DNA from 3 places in the Rhizobium centroccidentale genome. Region 1 is predicted to be linked to each of the others. Evidence: riboswitches for the same ligand, from Rfam matches in the RefSeq annotation. Region 1 holds a riboswitch; each other region holds the start of a gene.
What was found. A riboswitch is a leader RNA that binds a small molecule or an ion and turns the genes downstream of it on or off. The one in region 1 is predicted to bind thiamine pyrophosphate.
Positions count from the first base shown of each region.

Region 1 (3,273 bases):
ACTCGGCCGTCTGGGCAGGGGCTTCGACCGGCATATAGAGATCGCCGCCCTCCCGATATTTCGCCGCCATCGCTTCCAGCCCTTCCTTCTGTGCCTCCGCGCGGATGTCGTGCGAAATCCGCATCGAGCAGAATTTAGGCCCGCACATCGAGCAGAAATGCGCAACCTTGTGGGCTTCCTTCGGCAGGGTTTCGTCGTGGAAGCTGCGGGCAGTATCCGGATCGAGCGACAGGTTAAACTGGTCCTCCCAGCGGAACTCGAATCTTGCACGCGACAATGCGTCGTCGCGGACTTGAGCGGCCGGATGCCCCTTGGCGAGGTCGGCCGCATGAGCGGCGATCTTGTAGGTTATGACGCCGGTCTTGACGTCGTTGCGATCAGGCAGACCAAGGTGCTCCTTCGGCGTGACGTAGCAGAGCATCGCCGTGCCGAACCAGCCGATCATTGCGGCGCCGATGCCCGATGTGATGTGATCGTAGCCAGGCGCGATATCCGTCGTCAGCGGTCCGAGCGTGTAGAAGGGCGCCTCGCCGCAGACGGCCAGCTGCTTGTCCATGTTCTCCTTGATCTTGTGCATCGGCACATGGCCGGGGCCTTCGATCATCACCTGGCAGTCTTTTGCCCAGGCGATCTTCGTCAACTCGCCAAGCGTCTCGAGTTCGGCAAATTGGGCGTCGTCGTTGGCATCGGCAATCGAGCCCGGTCGCAGGCCATCTCCGAGCGAGAAGGAGACGTCATAGGCCCGGCAGATATCACAGATTTCCTCGAAATGCTCGTAAAGGAAGCTCTCGCGATGATGATGAAGACACCATTTGGCCATGATCGACCCGCCGCGCGAAACGATGCCGGTGACGCGGTTGACGGTCAGCGGAATGTAATGCAGCCGCACGCCGGCATGGATGGTAAAATAGTCGACGCCCTGTTCGGCCTGCTCGATCAGCGTATCGCGATAGACCTCCCAGGTGAGCTCCTCGGCAATGCCGCCGACCTTTTCCAGCGCCTGGTAGAGCGGCACCGTGCCGATCGGCAGCGGCGAATTGCGGATGATCCACTCACGGATATTATGGATGTTGCGGCCGGTCGAAAGGTCCATGACGGTATCGGCGCCCCAGCGCGCGGCCCAGACCATTTTCTCGACTTCCTCCGCCATGGAAGAGGTGACGGCGGAATTGCCGATATTGGCGTTGATCTTCACCAGGAAATTCCTGCCGATGATCATCGGCTCGCTTTCCGGATGATTGATGTTGGCCGGGATGATCGCGCGGCCGGCGGCAACCTCCTGGCGGACGAATTCCGGGGTGACATGATCCGGAATATGGGCGCCGAAGCTTTCGCCATCGCGGATCAGGGCTTCTGCCTTCGCCTTGCGGCCGAGATTCTCGCGGATGGCGATGAATTCCATTTCCGGGGTGATGATGCCGGCGCGCGCGTAGGCAAGTTGGGTGACCGCTTTGCCGTCTTTTGCCCGCAGGGGCTGCCGTTTGGCCGGAAACTCCGGCGTCAGCCGTTCGCCGGTGACGAAACCGTTGTCCTCAGGGCGCACATGCCGGCCTTCATAAGCCTCGACATCGCCGCGGGCGAGAACCCAGTCGCGGCGCAGCTGCAACAGACCCTGCTCGATGCGAATATCGGCGCCCTCGATCGTATAGGGGCCGGAAGAATCATAGACAACGACAGGCGGTTCGCCCGAGGTCGGATGGACGCTGATTTCGCGCATCGGCACGCGGATGTCTGTGTGGATTTCCCCGGGGATATAGATTTTCCGGGATGCCGGCAGCGGGCCGGTGGTGACAGTCGGAGTGAGATTCTTTGCGGCAATATTCATGGTTTGAGGCTCCAAGTTGCAGTTGGAGACCCAGTCAATCAGCCGGAATGATGAAAAGCCGCCGGCATGGAATCCAGGCGGGAATCCGAAGCCATCGAGCGCTTGCACCGTCCCTACGCCAGTATGAACTGGATCAGGTTCAACGGGTCACTGCGCCACAGGAGGCAAAGCCTCGTTGTCCAGCAGTATCTCAGCCCCTTGCCGGGACCCCCCTGGTGAATGTGAAAAGGCTATGCCTTACTCTTGTCCTCTGTCAACCCCGTAGCGATGGCCGCATTTTCGGGAGATTGACCATTGCCGCGCGCGCCGAATTACAACTTTATCGTGCGGATCATCGCGCTGACTTGACGCGCCTCAGTAACGCGGTGTGGTATTGCCGACGAAGCGATGAGGGCCGGTATGGGACAGCTTGCTCGCGGTATCAAGCCAGATCTTGCCGCCGAGGGCTCGCCAGCGGTGACAGAAGGCGAAGTCCTCGCTGAGATAGATTCCCGTTCCCTCCTCGACCATGCATTCGAACAGGGCGTATTGGGTGCCGGGCGAGCGTTTGGTGCTGGGATAGGCGTGGATTGCGTTGTAGCGCAGCTCCGGATAGGCCGCGATCATTCTTTCTATGACGCTGCGCTTGATCAGAAGCATGCCGGTGCCTGCATAGACTGCGCTGACGAAATCGCCTTCACGTTCTGCAACCTCGCCGACAAGCGGGGTCCCGACATAGTGAAGTGCGGCAGCCGCAAGTGTTTCGCCGTCGGCTGAATTGATGCGGGCCGCCGTCTCCCAATCATAATCCTTGATCGGATACATGGCAGCGACCACGTCCTTATCGGCTTCCAGCAGCCTCATGACCTGATCAGGCTCGAAGCTGATGTCGGCGTCGATGAAGAGCATATGGGTCGCCGTCGTATCGTTCAGGAAAGACGAGACAAGCGTGTTTCGGCTGCGGGTAATCAGGGCGTCATTGCCGAGCAGGGCCAGCGTCAGCTGTATGCCTGCCTGCGCGCCCGTCTGCATCAATGAGAAAATGGACTGCATATAGTCCTTGGTGACGAGGCCGCCGAAGCAGGGAGTCGCTATGAAGATCAGCCGGTTCTCATTCATTCGCGATTTTCCCTCTCCGATGGCGCGAGTCGCCGGAATCTAGGAAAATTCAACATTTCTGTGTGTAGCGAATTGTTGAAATTCATTGCTGATCTTTGCTCAAGCCGACCGGTCATTTGCCGCGGAATTTCCGATGGCCATGCCATGACCGGATTGGCCTGCCATGGCGTCATCGACCGCCGACATCGCGCTGGCCTTAAATGCGATGACGACCCGACTGGCAGGCGTTCTTGTGAACAGGGACATCTTTGCCATCCTTGCCGGATGCCACCATGGCCCGCGGTCGCGAGTTGCATTTAAGCAACAGCAGCCAAGACTAACGCCTCAGCGCCCTTCATATAATTGACAAA
Region 1 is NZ_JAQJCG010000003.1:347,560-350,832, forward strand. It holds gene thiC (phosphomethylpyrimidine synthase ThiC) at 1-1,825, opposite strand, end outside; TPP riboswitch at 1,918-2,049, opposite strand; gene PH562_RS05525 (hypothetical protein) at 2,180-2,923, opposite strand.

Region 2 (3,273 bases), 180 kb from region 1:
AATGTCCGCGACGGCATTGGCGATGGCGGCATTGGCGATCATGCCTATCTTGACGGCATTCACACGGACGTCGGCAAAGATCGCATTGATCTGGTCTGCCACGAAATGAGGGGGCACGGGATGGACACCGGAGACGCCCTGCGTGTTTTGCGCGGTCAATGCGGTCAGAGCTGCCATTCCATAGACGCCGCGGGCGGAGAAAGCCTTCAGGTCGGCCTGAATGCCAGCGCCGCCGGAAGGATCGGAGCCAGCGATGGATAAGACATTGCGGATCATAGGTGAGCCTCCTTGATGGCTTTCGCGATGATGGTTGTCGCGGCTTGCGGGTCCGGTTGGCCGCAAATGGCCGAGACAACCGCGAGACCATCGGCTCCGGCCGAGTAAACGCTTGCAGCATGCTCTGCTTTCAGGCCACCGATTGCGACTGATGGAACTGGGCAAAGCCTGACGATGCGAGCAAGCCCGTCGAAGCCGATCGGCTGCTTATGGTCGGGCTTGGTGGGCGTGGCAAAGACCGGACCGATCCCAGCATAATCGACGATATGGGCATCGATGGCGGAGGCGAGGGCCTCCGTTTCCACCGAGAGGCCGAGGATCATGTCCGGGCCGATCATGCGACGCGCATTGGCAGCCTTCATATCCTCCTGACCGATATGGAGGCCATCGGCGCCGATGGCGATGGCAGCCTCGACACTGTCGTTAACGATCAGCCGGACATTCGTTCCGTGCAGGATTTGCTTGAGGGCGCGGCCCGTCTCGATCATGGCAGCGGTCGAAGCCTCCTTGTCGCGAAGCTGGACCAGAGTCGCGCCGCCGGCCACCGCCGCCCGCGTCGTCTCCACCATGCCGAGATCACGGCATAGCAGCGGATCGAGGACGAGATAGAGCGAGAGATCGAAGTCTTTCTTCATGCTGCCGATATCCTTGCGTCGCGATCCAGCGTTTCCGGGGTTAGGGCGGCAAGGGCATCGAGGAGGCGCCAGGAGAAGGAGCCGGGGCCATCCGCCGTCGCTCCTGCCCGTGCGCCAGCGACGGCAAAGACGGCAAGCGCCGCTATGGTCGCATCGAAAGGATCATCCGGAGCTGCCGCCGCAAACGCACCGACAAGGCAGGTTAGCGAGCATCCGAGTGCGGTCACTTGCGGCATCAATGGCGAACCGCCGGCAATGCGCTTCGCCTTCTGCCCATCCGTCACGAAATCCGTAACGCCGGTGACCGCGACGATGCAGCCGTGCCTTGCGGCGAACAGTCGGGCGGAATCTTCGGCTTGCTCGACCGCATCCCTGCTATCGACGCCCTGGCCGCGGCTCGTGCCGCCGGCAAGCGCGATGATCTCGGATGCGTTGCCGCGAATGATTGTCGGCTTTAATTCCAGCAAGCGCGCGATGGCACCGCGACGAAACGCAGTCGCATAATGGGCGACGGGATCGAGGACCCAGGGTTTGCCCACCTCGTTTGCCGACTGCGCGGCCTTCAACATGCCGGCAAGCCAGCCGGACGAGAGCGTGCCGATATTGATCGTCAGTGCGCCGGAGATAGCGGCAAACTCGCCGGCTTCCTCTTCGGCATGTACCATTGCCGGCGATGCCCCGGCGGCAAGCATCACATTGGCCGCGATATTCATGGCGACGAAATTGGTGATGCATTGCACCAACGGAGGATTGGCCCGCATGGTGCGAAGCTGACTACCTGCTGTGATTTGGTTCTGCATATCGCCCCTTCTTTCGGGCGGGCGAGACGCGTGGGGACGACGTGCAGTGTTTCGCGAGGTCCCGAGCGACTCCCTCCGCCAGCATGATCTGGTTCAGGTTCGAAGGGTGCTTCTCAGCCCGCCGAATGGCGGACGCCCCTGTCTCTCATCTCTCTTCTTTTCGCAGACAAAGGAGGCGCTGTCATCAGCAAATCGTAAAGGCAGGCGTGATCGACAGGATGACGACCGCCTGCTTTTCGGGCGACATATGCAGAATTTGCATAGGTGCAGTGATTCCTTAGCTCTGCAAAAAGCCGAGGGTTTCGACTATATATTTCTCATCGAAGCGACGGGAGCGCCAAGCACGGCAGCTCAGCTTCGAAAGCCCAAGGAAAGGGGATCATCATGAACGTAGCACGCTCTTTCAATAACTGGCGCAAGTATCGTCAGACGGTGGCCGAACTGGGCCGTATGTCCACGCGCGAACTGCATGATCTGGGTATCGATCGCGGCGAAATCCGCAACGTTGCCCGCGCAGCGATCGCTCGCTAACGGCCGCAACGGCTCCTTATAAAAGCTGCATTATGCCAGCGCCTGTTCCCCCGAGCAGGCGCTTTTGCTTTGTGGGCATCCCGCTCATTCTTCGCCGTGCTGGTTGAAGATTGCGATCGACCTAGCTGCCCGGTTTTCGCATGGCGCATAACTGCCTTGCAAAGAAATGCCTATGAACTGAGCAAAAGACTGGTATGTTTGTCTTCATCGAAGCGATGCACCTCCTCCCGCATCCCTTCGCTTGGCAGACGTCCTTATCCTCCTCCCAGGGACGGCTGCAGGAATAGCGGAACTCCTCCTCCCATCCGCTGTTCGGTTCTTGTAAAAAGCCTGCCGCTCCTCCTCCCGCGGCAGGCTTTTTCGTTTCATGAACCTCCAGACGTTTGCCAATGGCCTAACTTGACCGAGGAGCCCGCGCTCCAACCCAGGTGGCAAGTGCGCTTCCGTGTTAAAGAGTGCGCATTCTCCTCTCGCAAAAATGAAGAGCGGCCCCTATGTGCGACCTATGTAGCGCGCTACATCGAAGATCGCCCAAATTCGATTCCCGAAAAAGGAGGATGCCCATGACCGGTTCTGTCGAATATACGCCGCCGAAAATCTGGACCTGGAACAAGGCCAATGGCGGCCAGTTCGCCAATATCAATCGCCCGATCGCCGGCCCTACCCACGAGAAGGAACTGCCTGTGGGACGCCATTCCCTTCAGCTCTATTCGCTTGGAACGCCGAACGGCGTGAAAGTCACCATCATGCTCGAAGAGCTGCTGGCGCTTGGTCACAGCGGCGCGGAATATGATGCCTGGCTGATCAAGATCGGTGAGGGCGATCAGTTCGGCAGCGGTTTCGTCGACGTCAATCCGAACTCCAAGATTCCGGCCTTGCTCGACCGCAGCGGGCCTAAGCCGGTCCGCGTTTTCGAATCGGCCTCGATTTTGATGTATCTCGCCGAAAAATTCGGTGCCTTCCTGCCGACCGAGCAGCCGGCTCGTGCCGAATGCATCTCCTGGCTGTTCTGGCAGATGGGCAGCGCTCCC
Region 2 is NZ_JAQJCG010000003.1:523,844-527,116, forward strand. It holds gene thiD (bifunctional hydroxymethylpyrimidine kinase/phosphomethylpyrimidine kinase) at 1-276, opposite strand, end outside; gene thiE (thiamine phosphate synthase) at 273-911, opposite strand; gene thiM (hydroxyethylthiazole kinase) at 908-1,711, opposite strand; TPP riboswitch at 1,765-1,861, opposite strand; gene PH562_RS06315 (DUF1127 domain-containing protein) at 2,096-2,242, shown strand; gene yghU (glutathione-dependent disulfide-bond oxidoreductase) at 2,806-3,273, shown strand, end outside.
Region 2: linked by a shared signal. The riboswitch ahead of thiM (hydroxyethylthiazole kinase) and the one ahead of thiC (phosphomethylpyrimidine synthase ThiC) in region 1 are both predicted to bind thiamine pyrophosphate.

Region 3 (3,273 bases), on a different contig from region 1:
AGCGTGAAACTGGTGGCGCAGAGCATGAAGATAAGGCCGGCAATGCCGGGAATGAGGCCGCGCAGGACAGGCCATTCGATGAAGCGGAAGACCGAGGCAGGCCTCATGCCGAGTCCGCCGGCCACCAGCCAATATTCAGCCGGCACACGCTCCAACCCGGCCAGCATCAGCCGGCAGGCGAGGGGCATGTTGAAGAAGACATGGGCAAGTAGGATACCGGCAAGGCCATAGATGCTGACGGGCTGTGACAGGCCGAGTGCTGATAGCGCCTGATTGATAAGCCCCTGTCGGCCCCAAATGCCGAGCAGGCCGAGCGCGCCGATCAGCACCGGCAGGCCCATAGGCACGGCCATCAGCCGGATCAGCCACAATCGGCCGGGAAAGCGCGGCTGGCGCGCCAATGCGCGGGCGACCGGGATGGCGAGCATAACGGAAAGCAGCGTCGAGAACACCGCCTGTAGCAGCGTGAAGCGCAGGACGCGCAGCAGGTAGGGGTCTGCCAGGGGATTGGTGCCGCCAGATTCGATCCCGGCGGCGAGCAGGGCGAGTACGGCGATCCCGACGAAGAGCACGATGCCGGCGAGACTGAAAGTCCCGCCGGAAATGGCGCGTCTTCGCTCTGGTGCCGTGAGTATCGTCAAAGCATCAGTTGCCGCTGGTGGCGGCCAGCCATTCGTCGATCCAGGCTTTGCGGTTCTTGTCGACGTCGGCAGGGCTCATCAGGAAGGTCTTCGACGGCACCACGAGCTTGCTGAAGGCGTCCGGCAGCGGTTCCGAAGTGGCCGAGGCCGGCATCATCCAGTTGCTTGTCGGAATGATATTCTGGAAGCCTGGCGAGATCATGAACTTCAGGAAGTCGCGCGCAAGTTCCTTGTTCGGCGAGGACTTGATGAGGCCGGCAACCTCGATCTGGATGTAATGTCCTTCCGAGAAGGCGGCGGCCTGATAGCGATCGGTCTTATCCTCGATCATGTGATAGGCCGGCGACGTCGTGTAGGAGAGCACCATCGGCGCTTCGCCCTTGGTGAAGAGGTCATAGGCTTCCGACCAGCCGGGGGTGACGGTCAGGATGCGGCCTTTGAGCTTCGCCCAGGCATCGGCGGATTTGTCGCCATAGATCGACTTGACCCAGAGCAGCAGGCCGAGGCCCGGCGTCGAGGTGCGCGGGTCCTCGATGACGATCTTCTGCGAGGGATCGCCCTCGACGAGATCCTTCATGCTCTTCGGTGGGTTCTTAACCGTCTGGCTGTCATAGATCACGGCGAAATGGCCGTAGTCGTAGGGCACGAAAACGTCGTCCTTGAAGCCGCCGGGAACCTTGAGTGCCGAGGTGTCGACGCCGCTTGCATCGAAGAGGCCAGTATCCTTAGCTTCGTCGACGAGATTGGTGTCGAGGCCGAGAACGACATCGGCCTTGGTGCCGGCGCCTTCCAGCTTCAGGCGGGAGAGAAGTGCGACGCCGTCAGTGACAGCGACATAATTGACCGTGCAGCCGCAGGTCTTTTCGAAGGCAGCTTTGACCTTGGCGCCCGGACCCCAATCGGCGGTGAAGCTCTCATAGGTGTAGATGGTCAGGGTCTTGTCGGCTGCAGCGGCAGGCTGTGCAGCCAGAAAGGCCGTTCCGGCGGCAAGCGCCAAGCCGGCAAAAAATGACAATGGCGAACGGTTGTGCATGGTAGCGCCTCCTCTTTGGTTTCGTCTTGAAGGGGAAAAGGGCGCTATGATTTTTGTCACGCGTCTAATCCCTCCGCCGGTGTTAGCCGGATCAGGTTCCGCGGGTTGGCCGATGAAAGCCTCTCAGCCAAATGTCCTGAAGGACATAGGCACCCCGTTAGAGCGTCGGCAGATTTAGCCTTGTGACGGAGGGATGACAAGGGAAATGATTCCCTTGTCGATTGCAGGCCGAAGGAGCTTACTCGGCGGCGTGCGCGGCGGCCGTCGGGCTGTCGAATTTCTTCGCCGCACTTGGAAGCTGCACGTTCTTCAGCGTCAGCGCCGTCAGCAGGCCGATGAGACAGATGCCGGCGGCGGTCATGAACAGCGGGCTGAAGGCGCTCGCATAGGCATTGGCGACGGCCTCGCGGGTCGCCTCGGGCAACGCGGCCATCATCTTCGGAGTCAGCTGCTCGATGTCGGATATGCCTGATATGGAGACGCCGACATTGCCGAGCTTGGCGGCGATGATGGCGCCATAGACGGAAATGGCGATGGAGGCGCCGCCCATGCGCGACAGTGTGACGGCACCCGTCGCCGCGCCGACGTCACGCGCTGCGGCTGCATTCTGTACGCCGATGACGGGCACCTGCTGGGCAAGGCCGATGCCGACGCCGTGCAGCAGCATCAGGCCGCCAATGAGGGCGATGGGCGTGCCGGCATGGACGAAGGCGAGTGAAGCGAATGCGATTGTGCTGCAGGCAGCACTTGCGACGGCGAAGGGCTTGTAGCGGCCCCTTGCGGCGATCAGCCGGCCGGCCGATAGCGAACCGCAGACGATGCCGCCGGTCAGGAGAATGAACAGCAGCCCAGCCATGGAGGGCGAAAGGCCCGTCGTCGTCTGCAGGAAGAGCGCGAAATAATTCACCATGCCGATGGCCACGGCACCGCTGGTGATCGAGAGGATCAGCAGAAGGCCGAATGTCGGATTGCGGAACAGCGTCATCGGCACGATGGGCTCGGGTGCGCGGCGCTCGATGAAGACCCAGGCGATGGCGCAGATTACCCCGAAGGCGATAATACCGAGGCATTGCGGCGAGAGCAGCGACCCGAAGAGTTCGCTTCCGTCAGCAGCAAGCACGATGCTTGTCGTCGTCAGGGCAAGGAGGATGGCGCCGGCATAATCGATCTTCGGACGGCGGGCCGGCTTGCGGTAGGGCAGCATGAAGGCGAGGCCGGTAAGCACGATGAAGCCGATCGGCACGTTGACGAGGAAGATCGAACGCCAGCCGAAGAGATCGCTCATCGTGCCGCCGAGAACGGGGCCGATGGCGCCCGACGCCATCAGCACGAGGCTCGAATAGCTCTGGTAGCGTGCGCGCTCGCGCGGCTCGAAGAGATCGGCGTTCACGGCGAAGATCGAGACCATGATACCGCCGCCGCCGAAGCCTTGAAGGACGCGGGCGGCGATCAGCGTATCCATCGAGACGGCAAGGCCGCAGACGGCGGAGCCGATCGTGAAGATCGCGATCGCCGTCATCATCACATATTTGCGGCCGAAGAGATCGCCGAGCTTGCCGTAGACGGGCATGACGGCGGAGAGCGAGAGAAGATAGGCCG
Region 3 is NZ_JAQJCG010000023.1:41,842-45,114, forward strand. It holds gene thiP (thiamine/thiamine pyrophosphate ABC transporter permease ThiP) at 1-635, opposite strand, end outside; gene thiB (thiamine ABC transporter substrate binding subunit) at 646-1,674, opposite strand; TPP riboswitch at 1,726-1,841, opposite strand; gene PH562_RS24735 (MDR family MFS transporter) at 1,913-3,273, opposite strand, start outside.
Region 3: linked by a shared signal. The riboswitch ahead of thiB (thiamine ABC transporter substrate binding subunit) and the one ahead of thiC (phosphomethylpyrimidine synthase ThiC) in region 1 are both predicted to bind thiamine pyrophosphate.